Regions from separate parts of the Hafnia paralvei genome, predicted to be linked through region 2. Evidence: riboswitches for the same ligand, from Rfam matches in the RefSeq annotation. Region 2 holds a riboswitch; each other region holds the start of a gene.
What was found. A riboswitch is a leader RNA that binds a small molecule or an ion and turns the genes downstream of it on or off. The one in region 2 is predicted to bind thiamine pyrophosphate.
Positions count from the first base shown of each region.

Region 1: linked by a shared signal. The riboswitch ahead of thiC (phosphomethylpyrimidine synthase ThiC) and the one ahead of thiM (hydroxyethylthiazole kinase) in region 2 are both predicted to bind thiamine pyrophosphate.
Region 3: linked by a shared signal. The riboswitch ahead of thiB (thiamine ABC transporter substrate binding subunit) and the one ahead of thiM (hydroxyethylthiazole kinase) in region 2 are both predicted to bind thiamine pyrophosphate.

Region 1 covers NZ_CP083737.1:288,588-295,248, forward strand. The annotation lists gene thiH (2-iminoacetate synthase ThiH) at 1-299, opposite strand, end outside; gene K9N75_RS01335 (thiazole synthase) at 302-1,081, opposite strand; gene thiS (sulfur carrier protein ThiS) at 1,083-1,283, opposite strand; gene K9N75_RS01345 (HesA/MoeB/ThiF family protein) at 1,280-2,032, opposite strand; gene thiE (thiamine phosphate synthase) at 2,025-2,687, opposite strand; gene thiC (phosphomethylpyrimidine synthase ThiC) at 2,687-4,636, opposite strand; TPP riboswitch at 4,768-4,890, opposite strand; gene K9N75_RS01360 (Rsd/AlgQ family anti-sigma factor) at 4,963-5,478, opposite strand; gene nudC (NAD(+) diphosphatase) at 5,557-6,336, shown strand; gene hemE (uroporphyrinogen decarboxylase) at 6,385-6,661, shown strand, end outside.
Region 2 covers NZ_CP083737.1:3,387,167-3,393,827, reverse strand. The annotation lists gene purN (phosphoribosylglycinamide formyltransferase) at 1-434, opposite strand, end outside; gene purM (phosphoribosylformylglycinamidine cyclo-ligase) at 447-1,487, opposite strand; gene upp (uracil phosphoribosyltransferase) at 1,790-2,416, shown strand; gene uraA (uracil permease) at 2,624-3,916, shown strand; gene hda (DnaA inactivator Hda) at 3,998-4,705, shown strand; TPP riboswitch at 4,826-4,922, shown strand; gene thiM (hydroxyethylthiazole kinase) at 4,955-5,791, shown strand; gene thiD (bifunctional hydroxymethylpyrimidine kinase/phosphomethylpyrimidine kinase) at 5,788-6,588, shown strand.
Region 3 covers NZ_CP083737.1:3,865,206-3,871,866, forward strand. The annotation lists gene rtcR (RNA repair transcriptional activator RtcR) at 176-1,753, shown strand; gene K9N75_RS17995 (sugar efflux transporter) at 1,759-2,940, opposite strand; gene sgrR (HTH-type transcriptional regulator SgrR) at 3,166-4,884, shown strand; TPP riboswitch at 5,071-5,165, shown strand; gene thiB (thiamine ABC transporter substrate binding subunit) at 5,213-6,211, shown strand; gene thiP (thiamine/thiamine pyrophosphate ABC transporter permease ThiP) at 6,187-6,661, shown strand, end outside.

The DNA of each region.
Region 1 (6,661 bases), 1.6 Mb from region 2:
AGCCGGTTACTCATAGAAAAACCGCAATAGGTGCAGTCGTTAGCACACAGATTAGAAAGGTAGAGCGGGACGTAAAAACCTACCGTATTGCCGAAGCGTTGGCGTGTGAGCTGTTGAGCCTTGCGTGCCATAGGCTCAAGGTAGTGTGCCGCCGCAGGCGAAAGTAGAGCCAGCATGTCTTCACGGTCGGGGCGAAAAGTCTGTAATGCACGCTCTACGTCGGCGTTAGTTTTGCTGTTGATCCTAAGCCCAATATCATCCCAATCTAACTGCCGCCAGCGTTGAGTGAATGTTTCCACGGTTAGGTATCCTGTTTCATGGTGTGCAAGAAACCCGTTAATGGGCTGGTGGCGTTTGCTTGGAAACTTTGGCGTCCTAATCCGCTTTGATAAGCGATTCGTCCCGCTTCGACCGCAAGCCTGAACGCTTTAGCCATTGCTATAGGATCGCGAGCCACTGCAATGGCTGTGTTAACCAAAACGGCATCAGCACCGAGCTCCATTGCTGCACTTGCATGGCTTGGTGCGCCGATCCCAGCATCAACTATGACAGGGACTTTGGCTTGCTCTATGATGATTTGCAGAAAATCGCGGGTAATAATTCCCTGATTGGAACCGATAGGCGAACCAAGAGGCATCACCGCCGCGCAGCCCACCTCCTCTAAACGTTTACAGAGAACAGGATCGGCGCCGCAGTAGGGAAGAACCACAAATCCTTCTTCTACTAATATTTCGGCCGCTTTGAGTGTTTCGATAGGATCAGGCAGTAGATAGCGAACGTCGGGATGTATTTCCAGTTTTATCCAGTGAGTACCAAGGGCTTCTCGCGCTAGTTTTGCGGCAAAAATGGCTTCTTCTGCCGTTTTTGCACCTGAGGTATTCGGAAGCAGGTTTGCGCCTAGCTGAAGCAGAGGCGCAAGAATGGCGTCATTGCCGCTTTTCAGATCGACACGTTTCATCGCCATAGTGATGAGCTGCGAACCCGACTCATGCAATGCCTCTAGCATTTTATCCGCCGAGGAAAACTTTCCTGTTCCAGTAAACAGGCGTGATGAAAAAGTTTTATCTGCAATTTGTAGCATCTTAACCTCCGGCAATTGCTTGGAATACCACCACTTCATCTCCTTCGGCTAGCTGTTGCGTCGCCCAATTTTCGCGCGGGAGAATGGTTTGATTGAGCGCTAGAGCAGTGCCCTGCTGATGGCGACCTAACTGGAGCAACAACGATTCAACGCTGGTAGCTGCGCTGAGGGTGACACATTCATCGTTAACCATAATCTTCATGCGGCGATGCCTCCGCAGACGGGGCAGGTTGGAGAGCGTTTTAAGCTGAAGGTGCGCCAGCTTTGTTGGCGGCCATCGAATAAACGTAGTTTCCCTGACAGGGCCGAGGGTATTCCTGCCAGCATTTTGATGGCTTCAAGAGCCTGTAGCGTACCGATAACGCCAACGACGGGGCCAAGGACACCGGCATTGCGGCAGTTGCGCTGTGGTTCAATGTCGTCTGGCCACAGACACCGATAGCAGCCCTGATCGTATGGTGGTTCAATCACCATCAGTTGGCCGCCGAATCCCACTGCACTGCCACTAATCAATGGCTTAGCCTGCGCAACGCAAGCGGCGTTCACCGCCTGACGTGTGGGCATGTTATCGCTACAATCGAGGATTAAATCTGCATGCGCTATGGCTTTGGCTAGGGAAGCGCATTCTAAATGCTCGGGCAGTGTTATCAATTCAACCTGAGGATTAAGTTCTCGTAAGTGATGCTTGGCCGTTTCTGCCTTTGACCGTCCAAGATCGTCGGTTCGATATAGGATCTGACGCTGAAGATTGCTGATGTGCAGGCGATCACCATCAGCAAGTATGATCTTACCGATTCCTGCCGCGGCAAGATACATTGCTGCCGGCGTTCCTAATCCGCCAAGCCCCACGATGAGTACGCTGCTGGTACTGAGTTTTTCTTGTCCTTGAGGGCCAATTTCTTCCAGTAGAAGTTGGCGACTATAGCGCATGAAGTCTTGATCGCTAAGCATCGTTGGCTCTCCTGTTTTCTATCAGCTGCAATAGCGTATCGGTTGCTGCCAGCCAGTCTTGCGCCTGAGTGATCGCGCTAACCACGGCAACGCTGCCGACACCACACTCAAGCACTGCTGGTACGCGATCGATGTTGATACCGCCAATGGCAACGGTAGAGTAATCAGGAATACGCGCGACTTGACGTTTGAGGTCAACCAGCCCCTGAGGGGCTGAAGGCATCAGCTTGGTTTGGGTCGGAAATATATGCCCCAGTGCAATGTAGGAGGGACGATAGGATAGAGCGCGATCCATTTCGATATCATCGTGGGTTGAGAGACCGAGTCTGAGATGAGCGGCGCTGATTGCGGATAAATCTGCGGTATCTAGGTCTTCTTGTCCGAGGTGAACGCCGTAGGCACGGTGTTTGATAGCGAGCTGCCAGTAGTCGTTGATAAACAAACGCGCCTGATAGTGTCGACCCAGTGCGATAGCCTGCGCGATATCGGTTTCCACCGCATTTTCGCTTTGGTCTTTGATGCGTAGCTGGATAGTGCGCACCCCCGCCTTTAGCAGACGTTCGATCCACTCAACGCTATCAACGACGGGGTAAAGACCAAGGCGTTGTTCGGTAGAAGGAAAGGGGGCGGTGCGAGAATGAGTTAACGGAGCCATCAGTTTTTCTCCGTCTGCAGATCGCTGGTGGTGTGGTAAATCTCGCCGCCTTTAGCACGAAAAGCCTCTGACATCTGCGCCATGCCTATTTCTACGGGCTGCGGCGCTGACGCTTCTTGTTTGGCAGCATAGTCGCGCACTTCCTGAGAGATTTTCATCGAACAGAATTTTGGCCCGCACATTGAACAGAAATGTGCCACTTTGCCTGATTCTTGTGGCAGGGTTTCGTCGTGATAAGCTCGAGCGGTGTGAGGATCAAGTGCCAAGTTGAATTGATCTTCCCAGCGAAATTCGAAGCGAGCTTTAGACATGGCATTATCACGGATCTGAGCTCCAGGATGCCCTTTGGCAAGATCGGCTGCGTGGGCTGCGATCTTGTATGTGATCAGCCCCTGTTTTACGTCTTCTTTATTGGGTAAACCTAAATGCTCTTTTGGTGTGACGTAGCACAGCATGGCACAGCCAAACCAACCAATCATGGCGGCACCAATACCTGAAGTGAAATGGTCATAGCCGGGAGCAATATCTGTCGTTAACGGACCTAATGTATAGAATGGCGCCTCGTGGCAATGCTCCAACTCTTCGGTCATGTTACGGCGGATCATTTGCATCGGCACATGCCCTGGTCCTTCAATCATGACTTGTACGTCATATTCCCAAGCAATTTTAGTCAGTTCACCTAGTGTGTGTAGTTCAGCAAATTGTGCTTCGTCATTGGCGTCTTGAATTGAACCCGGACGCAGGCCGTCACCCAAGGATAATGCAACGTCATAGGCTGCGCAGATTTGGCAGATTTCGCGGAATCGCTCGTACAGGAAATTCTCTTTATGATGTGAAAGGCACCATTTCGCCATGATAGAGCCACCGCGTGAAACGATACCGGTTAGACGTTTAGCGGTCATTGGGACGTAGCGCAACAGCACTCCCGCATGAATGGTGAAATAGTCTACGCCTTGTTCAGCTTGTTCTAAGAGTGTATCGCGGAATATTTCCCAGTTTAGGTTCTCGGCAATGCCGTTAACTTTCTCTAACGCTTGATAGATTGGAACGGTGCCGATAGGAACCGGGCTGTTGCGTAAGATCCATTCGCGAGTTTCATGAATATAGCGGCCAGTGGACAGGTCCATAACGGTGTCTGCTCCCCAGCGCGTTGACCAAACCAGTTTTTCGACCTCTTCTTCTATCGAGGAAGTGACCGCTGAGTTACCAATGTTGGCATTGACCTTCACCAGAAAGTTACGGCCAATAATCATCGGCTCAGACTCAGGGTGATTGATATTGGAAGGGATAATGGCGCGGCCAGCAGCCACTTCGCTACGGACAAATTCGGCGGTGATATCTTTTGGCAGCAGTGCCCCAAAATTTTGTCCTGGATGCTGCTGCCGCAGCACTTCACCACGGATACGTTCGCGCCCCATATTTTCGCGAATGGCAATGAACTCCATTTCGGGCGTGATGATACCTTGTCGAGCGTAGTGGAGCTGTGTAACGCATTTACCTGATTTCGCGCGCCGTGGCTGTGGCAGGTTCTCGAAGCGCAAATGATCTAAACCTTCATCGGCTAAGCGTTGCTGTGTGTAGGCGGAGCTGAGCTGTTCCAGCGATTCGGTATCATCGCGTTCAGCGATCCAGCGATCACGGAGTGGTTTTAACCCGCTGCGTACGTCAAGTTCAGCATGTGGGTCGCCATAAGGCCCCGCAGTGTCATAGACAGGGATTGGTTCGTTGGGTTCGTATTGCGGGTTATCTTTGCTGCCGCCAAGCAACGTTGGACTGAGCTGAATTTCGCGCATCGGTACGCGAATATCACTACGCGAACCCGTTAGATAAATGCGTTGCGAGTTTGGATAGGCCTCACCGCGCAGATGATCGATAAAACTCTGTGCTTCTGCGCGTTGCTCGCGACGAGAAAGCGGAGTACGAATTGTTTCATTGTTATTCATAGACATAGCAAATTCCTACCAGTGTTCTGGTTTAACAGTGATTAAAAAATCAAGTTGGAGAATTGCTTGTCTGGAGCTCGGAGGGAGTAATGGATAGCCGTCACCCAGTCAGATCTCGATAGATTGCTGGTAGGTGATAATAGATTACTCTTGTTCCCTTCGCGGGTATTAACCCGATCAGGTTCCGCGGATCCCGAATTAACGGTCTCAGCCTGTAGGGGAAAATTTTTCCCGCTCACTAGGCACTCCGACAAGAGCGCCCAGTGTAGGAGCGGGAAGACAAAACTGCAAGCTGTTAACTAAGCTGTAATGTCTATGCTACTTTCAAAAAATTATGCTGGGCGAGCTAATGAATCGTCATTATCAGCGGCAGGCGTGTTTGCTTGCCAGATGTCATAGGCGATTTGAATTAGGTTATCTTCTAAGGCAAAACGAGCCGCTAGTGTTTCACCAATATGTGATAGTGCGTCGTGGAGTGCTAGGCACTCTTCTTCGTTTAGCTCATCATCGGTAAAGCGGTCGTGAAAGGCCATAATGAGCTTGGTATTATCGTGCAGTGCTGGATAGATTTTTTTTGTTACCGCCATGTGCGGGCTATCGTCACCTCCAACGAGTTCTACGATACGATCGTAAACATGGAAGTGGCCAGCAGAGAGATAATCCACCAAATTGTGACAAAAGTTCTCCAACGCTTTTTCATTAAGCGGGGTATGCTTTTCTTTGTTTGGTTTTATTCCGACCAGTGCGCAGTAGGCTACGAGCAGTTCCTTTCGGGCTTGTAGCCATTGGTCGATTAATTCATGACTACCACCTACGCGTTGAGTCAGATGTTCGAGACGGTTGAGCATATATTCAACTCCATGAGGTAAATGTTACAAATTAGCAACAATCGAATGCCAGATTAGCAGAGGTTTAATGTCAAAGATATGGAACAACAGTTAAAAGATGATGACACCGGCTGGTGGGTTATCAGCCGTGAGGGCAAGGTCTGGTTACCTCGTGGGGAGCTGCCTTTTGGCACTGCACAACAATGGCAATTAAGCACCAAAAAAGCGCACCAAATCGGTGAGTGGGAAGGGCATCCAATGTGGTTGCTGGAAGAGTCACGTAGTCAGGATATGGCGTCCATTCGCCAGCTTATCGACGTGGATCGTGGTCTTTTCCAGCTTGTTGGCCGCGGAGTTCAGCTAGCGGAATTCTTTCGCTCCCATACCTTCTGCGGCTATTGTGGGCATGAGATGTACACCAGCCGCTCTGAGTGGGCATGTATGTGTCCTCACTGCCGTCAGCGTTATTACCCACAAATTGCGCCCTGCATTATTGTGGCGATTCGCCGCGGAGATGAAATCTTGCTGGCTCAGCATAAACGGCATCGTAACGGTATTCATACGGTGCTCGCCGGTTTTGTCGAAGTGGGAGAGACTCTGGAAGAGGCTGCGGCGCGTGAAATCATGGAAGAGAGTAACGTGCGAATTAAGAATTTGCGCTATGTCGCCTCACAGCCTTGGCCATTCCCACATTCGCTGATGATGGCGTTTATGGCTGATTATGCTGGCGGTGAGCTCAAGCACGATCCAAAAGAGTTATTGAATGCAAACTGGTATCGCTATGACAATCTGCCACAACTACCGCCGCCTGGAACCGTGGCGCGTCGTTTGATTGAAGATACCGTAGCACAGTGCCGAGATGAGGCTGAAAGCGAATAACGCATGGGTCATGCTACAATGCGATGAGATTAATTAGGGAGCCAAAGGATGACTGAACTGAAGAACGACCGCTACCTGCGCGCACTGCTGCGCCAGCCGGTAGACATGACTCCGGTATGGATGATGCGTCAGGCCGGACGTTATTTGCCAGAATATAAAGCGACTCGCGCACAGGCCGGCGATTTTATGTCGTTGTGCAAAAATGCTGAATTGGCCTGTGAGGTAACGCTACAGCCGTTGCGTCGTTATGCGCTGGATGCGGCAATTCTGTTCTCAGACATTCTGACCATTCCTGATGCCATGGGGCTTGGACTCTATTTTGAAA
Region 2 (6,661 bases):
TCGAGCTCATCGGTGACGAAGTGCACTGAGGTGCCATGCTCTTCATCGCCGTTGTTTAACGCTTGTTGGTGCGTATGCAGACCCGGATATTTTGGTAACAGCGACGGATGGATGTTGAGCATCCGACCATTATAGTGCTGAACAAAACGCGGCGACAGAATACGCATATACCCAGCGAGAACGACCAGGTCGGGATGGTAATTGTCGATCTCATGCATCAAGGCAAGATCGAAAGCATCGCGGTCGGCAAAGGCTTTCGGATCTAAATAATGAGCAGGAATATTGTCATGTGCCGCGCGTTCAAGCCCATAGGCATCGGCCTTGTTGCTAAATACGGCACTGATACGAGCACGGATCCGACCCTCATGACAGGCGTCGATTAACGCCTGTAAATTGCTGCCGTTGCCGGAAATTAAAACCACGATGTTTTTCATAACATGAACCGCTTATGCGTTAATCACCACACGCTCTTCGCTGGTGGAAGCGGCAATTGTACCGATTTTCCACGCCTTTTCACCGTTGGCATTCATGAGTGCGATAGCGGCATCGGCTTCTACGGCTGGCAGAGCGATAATCATACCTACGCCACAGTTAAAGGTACGATACATTTCATGACGGCTGACGTTACCGTTCTGCTGGAGCCAGTTAAAGACTGCAGGCCACTGCCAACTGGATTCATCAATGACGGCCTGAGTACCCTCCGGCAGAACGCGTGGGATATTCTCCCAGAATCCGCCACCGGTCAGGTGGGCAATGGCATGAATGTCATGTTCTTCAATCAGTTTCAGAACTGATTTTACGTAGATTTTAGTGGGAGCCAATAAATGATCGGCGAGTGGTTTGCCTTCTAGCTCTATGGTGAGTGGGTCGGCATGGCTGACTTCAAGAATTTTGCGAACCAGAGAGTAACCGTTCGAATGAGGGCCGCTTGCGCCGAGTGCGATTAATACGTCACCCGCTTCAACTTTGCTGCCGTCGATGATTTCTGATTTTTCGACCACGCCGACACAGAAGCCGGCGACGTCGTAATCTTCGCCGTGGTACATACCGGGCATTTCAGCGGTTTCGCCACCGACCAATGCGCAACCGGACTGTTTACAGCCTTCAGCGATACCGGTGATAACGCTAGCCGCGGTATCTACGTCCAGTTTACCCGTAGCGTAATAATCGAGGAAGAACAGCGGCTCGGCGCCCTGTACGACTAAGTCATTGACGCACATTGCGACTAAATCAATGCCGATAGTATCGTGACGTTTCAAGTCCATCGCCAGACGTAGCTTGGTGCCGACGCCGTCGGTGCCAGAAACCAAAATTGGTTCGCGATATTTTTGTGGTAGGGCGCAGAGCGCACCGAATCCACCCAGCCCCCCCATGACCTCTGGGCGACGAGTTTCTTTTACCACACCTTTAATGCGATCAACTAAGGCATTGCCAGCATCAATGTCTACACCTGCGTCTTTGTAACTGAGAGCGGTTTTGTCGGTCACTGCGAAAATCCCCATGGCGGTTAGGATGAGTTCTGGTATCTGTGATAAAGCGAGTGGTCGCGTGGCCTAAGCTCACATCAGATAACAGAAACCACCCTGAAATATTCAAGAGCGCGGCAATTCTAACAGTCTAGGCAAACGTTTGCGAGCGGCTTGTGAAGGGGATCTGGTTTTTTCCTGTAATCCGTGTAGATCTCATCTAAGCTGATCTGGATCATGATTTTAACGGTGGCGCAGAAATTAAAAGGCGGTATAATCTCGCGATTTTTTTTTGCGCTGACCGCTACCTGGGAGATGAAATGATGAAGATCGTCGAAGTAAAACACCCGCTCGTAAGACACAAACTGGGCTTGATGCGCGAGAACGATATTAGCACCAAACGTTTTCGCGAACTGGCATCAGAGGTCGGGAGTTTACTGACCTATGAAGCGACCGCAGACCTAGAAACAGAAAAAGTCACTATTGATGGTTGGTGCGGTCCGGTCGAAGTAGATCAGATCAAAGGCAAAAAAATCACCGTGGTTCCAATCCTGCGCGCAGGTCTGGGCATGATGGAAGGCGTCTTGGAGCATGTACCAAGCGCGCGTATCAGCGTCGTTGGCGTTTACCGTGACGAAGAAACTCTGGAACCTGTACCTTATTTCCAGAAACTGGTTTCTAACATCGATGAGCGTATGGCTCTGGTGGTTGACCCAATGTTGGCAACCGGCGGTTCTATGATTGCCACCATCGACCTGCTGAAGAAAGCGGGCTGCCATAGCATTAAAGTGCTGGTATTGGTTGCTGCGCCTGAAGGTATTGCCGCACTGGAAAAAGCACATCCAGACGTTGAGCTGTATACCGCATCTATCGATCAGGGCTTGAATGAGAAGGGGTACATCATTCCTGGCTTGGGCGATGCGGGCGATAAGATATTTGGTACTAAATAAAAGATGAGCCGGCTTTGAGAGTCGGCTTTTTTTTGGCCTGTATCCTTCATATATGAAGCGGCATTTGTGCTGGCGAGGTTCACTGATGAGACCAAGTGATTTGGGAGTGAACCTAGGCGGTTAGATGCAACTCCCAATATTTAGGGTGAGGCCAAGTTCAAAACACAACACCTGATAATTCAATAAAATCACTTAGAGGATGTAACCATGACTCGTCGCGTCATCGGAGTAAGCGAACGCCCACCGCTTTTGCAAACGATTCCGTTGAGCTTTCAGCACCTGTTTGCCATGTTTGGGGCAACGGTGCTCGTGCCTATTTTATTTAAGATTAACCCTGCGACGGTTTTGCTGTTTAACGGTATTGGTACGCTGCTGTATTTATTCATCTGTAAGGGCAAAATCCCCGCTTATCTGGGCTCTAGCTTTGCCTTTATTTCCCCTGTGATGCTGCTTTTACCGTTGGGTTATGAACTTGCATTAGGGGGGTTTATCGTCTGCGGCGCACTGTTTTGTTTGGTCGCGCTAATTGTGAAAAAAGCGGGAACCGGCTGGCTGGATGTGATGTTTCCACCCGCAGCGATGGGCGCGATTGTGGCCGTAATTGGTTTGGAGTTGGCTGGGGTCGCGGCCAACATGGCTGGATTGCTGCCTGCCAACGGGGCTTCCGTAGACAGCACGACGATTACGATCTCTATGGTCACTCTTGGTGTGACCGTGCTGGGCTCGGTACTGTTCCGTGGTTTCTTGGCAATTATTCCTATTCTTATTGGTGTGCTGGCGGGTTATGCCCTGTCGTTTGCGATGGGCGTTGTCGATTTAACGCCGATCCGTGAAGCACACTGGTTTGCGTTGCCGACGTTCTATACGCCGAAATTTGAGTGGTTTGCGATTCTGACGATTCTACCCGCCGCGCTGGTGGTTATTGCAGAGCACGTTGGTCATTTAGTTGTTACGGCGAATATTGTGAAGAAAGATTTGCTACGCGATCCGGGGCTGCATCGTTCGATGTTTGCTAACGGTCTGTCTACGATGTTCTCCGGTTTCTTTGGCTCAACACCCAATACCACTTACGGTGAAAACATCGGCGTTATGGCGATCACTAAGGTATACAGCACATGGGTTATCGGCGGTGCAGCGGTGTTGGCGATTCTATTATCCTGCATCGGCAAACTGGCTGCGGCGATCCAGATGGTACCCGTACCGGTGATGGGCGGGGTGTCCCTACTGCTGTACGGGGTAATCGGTGCTTCTGGTATCCGCGTACTGATTGAGTCTAAAGTGGACTACAACAAAGCGCAGAACCTGATCCTGACCTCGATTATTTTGATCATCGGCGTGAGCGGCGCGACGATCCATATTGGTGCGGCTGAGCTGAAAGGCATGGCTTTGGCAACGATCGTGGGTATCGCGATGAGCTTGTTATTCAAAGTGATCAGTATGGTGCGTGGTGAAGAAGTGATCATCGACGAACAGGAAGAAGAGCAAACGCCTGCTCGTTAATTCGATCCTTCAGATCCTAACTCAACAGCCGCTGGTTTATGTGTTAAACTGGCGGCGTTTTTTTGCCTGTTTTGGTTTGAGGTGCTTCTGAATACGCCGGCACAGCTTTCACTGCCACTTTATTTACCTGATGACGAGACTTTCGCAAGTTTCTATTCGGGAGAGAATTCTTCTCTGTTAGCTGCATTGCAGGGCGCTTTGCAGCAGGAGCATGGTACCTATATCTATTTTTGGTCGCGTGAGGGTGGGGGACGAAGTCACCTGCTGCATGCGGCCTGCGCAGAACTTTCCCAACGCGGAGAAGCCGTGGGCTATGTGCCTTTGGATAAACGCGCCTACTTTGTGCCAGAGGTTCTTGATGGCATGGAGCAACTCTCTCTGGTGTGTATCGATAATATCGAATGTATCGCGGGAGAAGAGGAGTGGGAGATGGCAATTTTCAATCTCTATAACCGCATCCTTGAAACCGGCCGCACACGCCTATTGATCACCGGCGATCGCCCTCCGCGCCAACTGAATCTGCGTTTACCCGATTTGGCCTCGCGTCTGGACTGGGGACAAATCTATAAACTCCAGCCACTCGGCGACGAAGACAAACTTTTAGCACTACAGCTACGCTCTAAATTGCGCGGTTTTGAATTGCCAGAGGATGTCGGACGTTTCCTACTAAAGCGTCTGGATCGTGAAATGCGTACGCTGTTTATGACGTTGGATCAGTTGGATAGGGCGTCGATCACCGCACAGCGCAAGCTGACGATCCCGTTTGTGAAAGAGATATTGTCGCTTTAAGATTTTGTTTTTTGTCTGGCATCTATGTTGTGCCAGAGTTTAATACCATAGGCTGTTTACCTGATTGTTATCAGCCTTGTCCGTTCTAATTTGAACGGAACATCGTCGTAATAGTGTGTTTTAAATGACTCGGGGTGCCCTTCTTTGTGAAGGCTGAGAAATACCCGTATTACCTGATCTGGATAATGCCAGCGTAGGGAAGTCAGATGCTTTAAGGCATCGTCTTCTTGACCGCCGGTTGGGAGGAATATGTCTATCACGTCCAATACATGCCCCACCGACTTACTCATCGATTTCCCCACAGACCGTGCCGCAGCCGTTTTTACTCAGTTTCGCTGTTGTGCCCCGTTGGTACACTGTCTCACTAACGAAGTCGTACAGACGTTCACCGCCAATGTCCTACTGGCTTTGGGTGCATCACCCGCAATGGTGGTCGAGCCTGCAGAGGCTGCTCAGTTTTCTTCCATAGCTGACGCTTTGTTGATTAATATCGGGACACTGCATGCGCAACGAGCGCAATCGATGCTGGCAGCCATTGCCTCGGCCAAGCAAAACCAAAAACCTTGGATTTTAGACCCCGTAGCCGTTGGGGGGCTGACCTATCGTACCGAATTCGCTAATCATCTTTTATCTCTTCAACCTGCGGTTATTCGCGGGAATGCCTCTGAAATCCTCGCATTAAGCGGAACAGCTCCCGGTGGGCGCGGTGTTGATAGTGTTGATGGTTCTTTGGATGCCTTGCCTGCAGCGCAAGCTTTAGCGCAGCAAACGGGCGCTATCGTTGCTGTCACCGGCGTGACTGACTACGTGACTGACGGAGATAAAACCTACGCGGTTAACGGTGGTGATGCATTGATGACACGCGTTGTCGGCACTGGTTGCGCACTCTCCGCCGTGGTGGCGGCGTTTAGCGTTCAACAGCCTGATAGGTTGTTGGCAGTAGCGACAGCGTGCCGAGTGATGTCGCTGGCCGGTGAACGAGCTGTGCGTCATTCATCCGGTCCTGGCAGTTTCATTCCCGCTTTCCTCGACTCTCTGTACCAACTTTCCCCGCAGGATTTTTTACGTTCAGGAGATATTCAATGAAGCGAATTAATGCACTGACTATTGCAGGAACGGATCCGAGCGGTGGCGCGGGTATTCAGGCAGATTTAAAAACTTTTTCAGCGCTGGGAGCTTATGGCACCAGCGTGATCACCGCACTAGTGGCGCAAAATACCTGTGGAGTACAGTCGGTTTATCAGATTGACCCCTTGTTTGTTGGGGCACAGCTGGATTCAGTATTAACCGATGTTCGTATCGATAGTGCGAAAATCGGCATGTTGGCGAATGCAGAAATTGTTGCGCAGGTTGCTCAGGCGTTAAAGCGCTACACGATCCCCTTTGTGGTGTTAGATACCGTTATGGTGGCAAAAAGCGGCGATCCGCTACTCGCACCTGAAGCTGTGCAAGCCGTCCGTGAACTGCTACTGCCCAACGTGGCGTTGATTACTCCCAATTTGCCGGAGGCCGCGGCCTTGTTAGCCTGTCCCATGGCGACAAATGAAGATGAAATGCGCCGCCAAGGGTACGCGTTGCTTGAGATGGGATGTCAAGCAGTGTTGATGAAAGGTGGACACCTAAGCAATAACGAAAGTCCTGATTGGCTATTTAGCGCCGACGGTGAGCAGCGCTTTACGGCTCCCAGAGTTCACACCCGTCATACTCATGGCACCGGATGTACGTTATCTGCGGCGCTAGCTGCACTGCGTCCTCGACATCATAGTTGGAGTGAAACGTTATTCATGGCGAAAAATTATCTGCAAAATGCGCTGGAAGCCGCGGATTCATTAGAGGTCGGGCAAGGGATTGGACCCGTGCATCATTTTCATCAGTGGTGGTAAAAGCCTGAGACGCCAAATGAAGAGAGGATTTTGTGTAACTCGCTGATTTATATTATGTAAGTTGAATCACACT
Region 3 (6,661 bases), 480 kb from region 2:
CAGCAAGTGGCGTTATAAATATTGCCAAAAGCGTGCCATTTTTTAAAAACAGCAAAATAAAAAATTAATCACATGAAAAATAAGATATTTATTTTTATTACTTGCGATATCACCTTGAATCAAATACGTGTAAAGTTATCTTAAAATATCGTCATTTATAATTTTGGATAAGAAGATGAAGCGCAGAGTCGTTATTGGTGTGCTGGGCACTGTTCTGGATAAGCGCGGTAAACGAGCAAATCGTTGGAATAAATGGCGACCGACGGTAGGACTATGCCAACAGCCTGATTTGCCCATTGACCGGCTCGAACTTCTGTATCAGCCAAGAGATCTCGGCATGGCGCAGCAGGTAAGCGATGATATTGCCCAGCTCGGCAGCACTCAGGTTTGCCTGCATCAAGTTAATCTGCACGACCCGTGGGATTTTGAAGAGGTTTATACTGCATTTCTCGACTTTGCCACCCATTACCCTTTCGATACCGATAACGAAGAGTATTTAATCCACATCACCACCGGCACCCATGTGGTACAAATTTGCTGGTTCCTGCTCGCGGAGGCCCGCTATTTCCCAGCCAGCCTGCTACAAACCTCGCCAGCGCCTAAAAGCCAAGAGAAAACCGAGGCCACTCCCGCCGGTGTTTACTCCATTATCGATCTTGACCTTAGTCGCTATAGCAAATTAACCCGTCGCTTCCAGCGCGAGCAGCAGGCTTCAATTTCATTTTTGAAATCGGGAATTGCCACTCGTAATACCACCTTCAATACGCTGATTGATCAGATTGAACGCGTTGCCTTACGTTCGACGGCACCTATTCTGCTGACTGGCCCCACCGGGGCGGGTAAGTCATTTTTGGCACAGCGTATTTACCAGCTGAGGCAATCACGGCACAAAGTTAGCGGACGATTTGTGGCCGTAAACTGTGCGACGCTACGCGGGGACAACGCGATGTCGACCTTGTTTGGTCACATCAAAGGGGCATTTACCGGTGCGCTACAGGCGCGTAGCGGCCTGCTGCGAGAAGCCGACGGCGGCGTGCTGTTTTTGGACGAAATCGGAGAGTTAGGACTCGATGAACAGGCCATGCTGCTCAAAGCAATCGAAGAAAAAAGGTTTTTACCTTTTGGCTCAGATAAAGAGGTTTCCAGCAATTTTCAACTCATTGCAGGCACCCATCGCGATATGCGGCAATGGGTCAAGCAAGGACGTTTTCGCGAGGATTTATATGCGCGCATCAATATGTGGACTTTTCCTCTCCCCAGCTTGGCGCAGCGGCGAGAAGATATAGAGCCGAATCTGGATTTTGAACTCAACCGCTATAGCCAAGAACAGCAAGCACAGGTGCGTTTCAATAAAGAAGCACGTCAACGCTATCTGCAATTTGCCTGTTCCGAGCAGGCTGAATGGCGAGGAAACTTCCGTGAACTAGCGGCTTCGGTCACCCGTATGGCAACACTTGCGGATACAGGGCGTATTGATGACGAACTGGTACAAGAAGAAATCGCTCGGCTACAACAAAACTGGCAAAAAGATCAGCCAGAAATTTTACCCGATCTCCCCGAGTTAGATCTGTTCGATCGCAGCCAATTAGCCAGCGTGATCAGCGTTTGCCGCTCGTCAGACAGCTTATCCGAGGCAGGACGTAAGCTATTCTCCGTATCACGCCAATTGAAAAAACAGCCCAATGACGCCGATCGTCTACGTAAATATCTGGCACGTTTTGGGCTGAGCTGGGAGAGTATCAAAGGAGAATAAATTCCCTAGGGCACATCTCGCACTCGCGAGCACAAAATCAAGGCCACTATCGCCAGCGCTGTCGCTAGCCAATATACCGCGTAGTGGCCTAATGTTTCAGCCAACGCGCCTTGTAATACCCCTGCCATAATCACACCGGTCGAAATACTGTTGGTGAATAGCGTCGTCGCACTGCCCGCTCGACCCGGCATTAAATCTTGAAAATAGAGCATGCCGATACCGGCAATAATTCCGATGAACACCGCGTTAAACAACTGCAACACCATCAATGCCAATTTGAATTTAAACAACACCAAACCGGCATAAAATAAGATCCCAGCGGCAACGGCAAACAGCATCATGTTACGTTTGCCAAAACGTTTAACGTAGTAACCCGCTAGAATCATCGCGGGAATCTCTAAACCCGCAGCAGTCCCCATCAAGAGCCCTGCCAAATTTTCTGGCAGACCAAGATCCTGCGTGATATACAACGGCATATCAATGATATACATGGTATTGCAGGTCCACATCAGCATGGAGGAGATAAACAGCATCACCACGTTTTTGTCGCCAAACGCATTGGTGGGAATAACGACGGCTTCACCCGTGGTTTCTGTGCGGGGCATTGATGGCAACATAAAGGCCACCAGCACAATCGCAAGAATAAACACGGCAGCAGCAATCAAATACATAAAAGTGAAGCCGTAATTCAGCGCCAGCATGAATGAAAGCGGCGGCCCAATCACCCATGCCAAAGAGAGCTGTGCTCGCATTACCGAACTAAACATCACAACTTCGCTGGCTGAACGGTCGGCATATTCACGCGCTAAGGCAAAAATCTGCGGCATTCCCGTATTCGCCAGCGCTGCCAAGAAAACGCCTGCGGAGATCAGCAACAAATAACTGCGGCAAAACGCAAACAACAGGCAGTTTCCCACCGCCATTGCGCAACAAAACATGATCAGTTTGCGACGATCGCCCTGACGATCGGAACGCTTCGCTAGCAAGAAACTCACCGCAATCCCGACAATCGCATTCACCGTATAAAAGAGGCCAACCCAAAGGGGACGCACCTTCACTTCAGTCGTTAAAAATAAACTTAGCGTAGGAGCCTGAAGCGCTCCCGCAATTCCGGTTAAGAATGCAACAATCAAAAACGCGGCATAGATGGGATTAATTCGGCGGCGAGCAGTCAACAAAGAGGTCATCCTGATTTCCTAAGCTGGCATTATCAAATACGGCTGGCAGTACGATAACAGAAAAAAACCAGCAGGCAGACCTGCTGGTCGGTGAAAAGCACCATTACTCAGAAACACTCTTTGATGTCGGAGAGACAAATGATTACTCACCTCTTTCTCTTTCATCTGCTGAAATTATCTGCGTAATATAGGGAAAGAAAAATTGATAGCTTTACCTAAAAAGGTTCCTCTTTTATGGCGACGTCGCGTTTACAACATCAATTCATCCGCTTATGGCAAAGTTTTCAAGGCAAATCAGCGGAAACCACGCTAGCCGATCTGGCAGAAACGCTCAGTTGCTCGCGTCGTCATGTGCGAACCTTACTCAACGCTATGCAGCAACAAGGATGGTTACATTGGCAGGCCGAGTCTGGACGTGGTAAACGCTCCACACTCACTTTCCAATCAACTGGCCTTCAGGTACAGCAGTTACGCGCCGAAGAGCTGTTAGACCAAGATCATATCGAGCAGTTAGTGCAACTGGTTGGCGACCGCAGCTCAGTGCGCCAAATGCTGCTCTCTCAGCTAGGACGCAGCTTCCGTCAGGGTAAGCATATCCTGCGTATTCTTTACTATCGCCCGCTGTTTAATTTGCTTCCAGGAACGCCAATGCGTCGCTCCGAAACCCATTTGGCCCGACAGATATTTAGCGGCCTCACTCAGCTAAATGAGGAAAACGGGGAACTCGAACCCGATCTAGCGCATCACTGGCAGGCTTTAACGCCGCTGCATTGGCGCTTTTACCTACGCCCCGCTATTCGTTTTCATAACGGACGCGAGCTAGAAATGGCCGATGTGATCCACTCTCTTGAACGACTGCGGGAACAACCGCTGTTTTCACATCTGAAAAGCATTACCTCCCCAAATCCGTACGTTATTGATATTCAAATAAGCACGCCAGATGAGTGGCTACCGTGGCTACTCGGCAGCGTCAACGCCATGATTCTACCGCGCGAATGGAAATCACTGCCCAATTTTACTCGCTCCCCCATCGGGACTGGGCCCTATCAGGTGGTACGTAATACCCAGACTCAGCTTAAAATCCGCGCCTATGACGACTACTTTGGTTTTCGCGCGCTAATCGATGAAGTCAATATCTGGGTGTTACCCGAAATTTCGGAAGAACTGGTGCACGCTGGCGTGCAGCTTCAGTCCGATGAAACCGGAAAAGATGAATTAGAAAGTCGTTTGGAAGAGGGCTGCTATTTCATGCTGTTTGATCAGCGCTCAGCAATCACCTCCGACCCCGCAGTGCGTGAATGGCTGTGTCAGGTCATCAACCCTATCGCGTTGCTGAATAAAGCGAGCAAGATCCATCAACGCTACTGGTCACCTGCGTATGGCATTTTGCCTCGCTGGCACCACAACCTACTGATTAGCGATAACGAGAAACCGGCCCATCTGACCCATCTCACGCTGACGGTGTACACCAAGCACTCGGAGTTTCACGCAATATTCTTGGCACTAAAACCGCTGCTTGCAGACTATGGCGTTGAGCTCACGATGCAAGAAATCAGCTATAGCCGCTGGTATGAAGGCGATGCAAAAAGCGATCTGTGGCTGGGTAGTGCTAACTTTTACATGCCGCTCGAATTCTCGATTTTTTCGATGATGTATGAATTGCCTCTGCTACAGCACTGCCTGAGTGGCGATTTGCAGCAAGATGCCAGCCAGTGGCGTAACAACGCTCTGCCGATGGCGGAATGGAGCCAACGTCTAGTGCAAGAGCATCAGCTTCACCCCCTATTTCATCATTGGCTCAAACTCCACGGGCAGCACAGCATGCGCGGTGTCCGGATGAACACTCTCGGCTGGTTCGACTTCAAATCCGCATGGTTCGCGCCTCCAGCGCAATCCAACGAAAGCGATATTCACGAATTAACCGTTTCTACCGGCTGTGAAAAACCTCGATAACGTTATTAATCCTTTCTAATAACACATGCTCTCTTTACAATAACGCGCTGTTCTCAACGGGGTGCAGAAAACAGAGTTAGATCGGCGATCTAAAAAACGTCGTGAGCAAGCGTTCAGCCGATGGAGGCCGGAGCGGAGTAACCGCAGCATACAATAGTATGTGAGGATTACGAGCACCGCACGACATCGGATCAACGCGGGCGCAACCAGTTTTTTGCTGAGAGAAACCCGTCGAACCTGATCCGGATAATACCGGCGGAGGGATTTGAGAGCGTATCCACGCTTGCTCAAAGACCTTTGCGACCTGACTTAACTCACGGAGTGCAAAGTGTTGAAACGAATAATTCCTGCCTTGATGCTGATATCTACGGCCTTTGCGGTGCATAGTGCTGCCGATAAACCGGTTCTAACGGTTTATACCTATGACTCTTTTGCTGCGGAATGGGGGCCTGGCCCGAAAGTGAAAGCCGCTTTTGAAAAAGAGTGCGGCTGCGAGCTGAAATTTGTGGCGCTAGAAGATGGCGTTTCGGTGTTAAACCGCATTCGAATGGAAGGCCAAAAGAGCAGTGCCGACGTAGTGTTGGGGCTGGATAATAACTTGGTGCAGGCGGCGGAAAAAACGGGGCTGTTCGTGCCTAGCAACGTTGATACGCAGACACTCAGTGTCCCTGGCGGCTGGCGGAATAACACATTTGTGCCTTATGACTATGGCTATTTTGCCTTCGTTTACAACAAAAACACATTGAAAAATCCGCCAACTAGCCTGAAGCAATTGATAGAAAGCCCTGAAAAATGGAAAGTGATTTATCAAGATCCACGCACCAGTACACCCGGTCTTGGCCTGATGCTGTGGATGCAAAAGGTGTATGGCGACCAAGCGCCACAGGCGTGGCAAAAATTGGCGCAAAAAACCGTGACGGTCACCAAGGGGTGGAGCGAAGCGTACGGTTTATTCCTTAAAGGCGAAGCCGATTTAGTCTTGAGTTACACCACATCGCCGGCGTATCACATCATCGAAGAAAAAAAAGATAACTACGCCGCCGCTGAATTTAGCGAAGGGCACTATCTGCAGGTAGAAGTTGCAGCGCAGCTTGCGGGCAGCAAACAACCAGAACTGGCACATAAATTTATGCAGTTCATCACAACACCGGCATTCCAGAATGAAATGCCTACTGGAAACTGGATGTATCCGGTTATCCAAACGACGCTTCCACAGGGCTTTGAACAGTTAAACGTCCCCGCTAAGGCTCTCGAATTCACCCCAGCCGAAGTCGCTCAAAACCGCGCAACATGGATCCGCTCATGGCAAGCCGCCGTCAGCCGTTAATTCCATTCTGGCTACTTCCAGGGCTGTTCGCCGCCATTGCTATTATTGCCGTGGCGACGGCAGCGTTTAGCGCCCTTTGGCGTCACGCTCCGGAGTCGGATTGGCATAGCCTGTGGCAAGATGACTACCTGTGGCATGTCGTGCGTTTTACTTTTTGGCAGGCGTTTCTGTCCGCCATGTGCTCCGTATTCCCTGCCATCTTGCTCGCACGGGCGCTGTTCCGTCGCCGATTCATCGGCAGGCAGCTATTGCTGCGGCTCTGTGCCATGACGCTGGTGCTACCGGTACTGGTCGCGGTCTTCGGTATCCTCAGTGTTTATGGTAGGCAAGGCTGGCTGGCTCAAATTTGCCAATGGCTGGGGATTGATTACGCATTCTCGCCTTATGGTTTACAGGGCATTTTGCTTGCGCATATCTTCTTTAACCTGCCGTTAGCGGCGCGCCTATTGC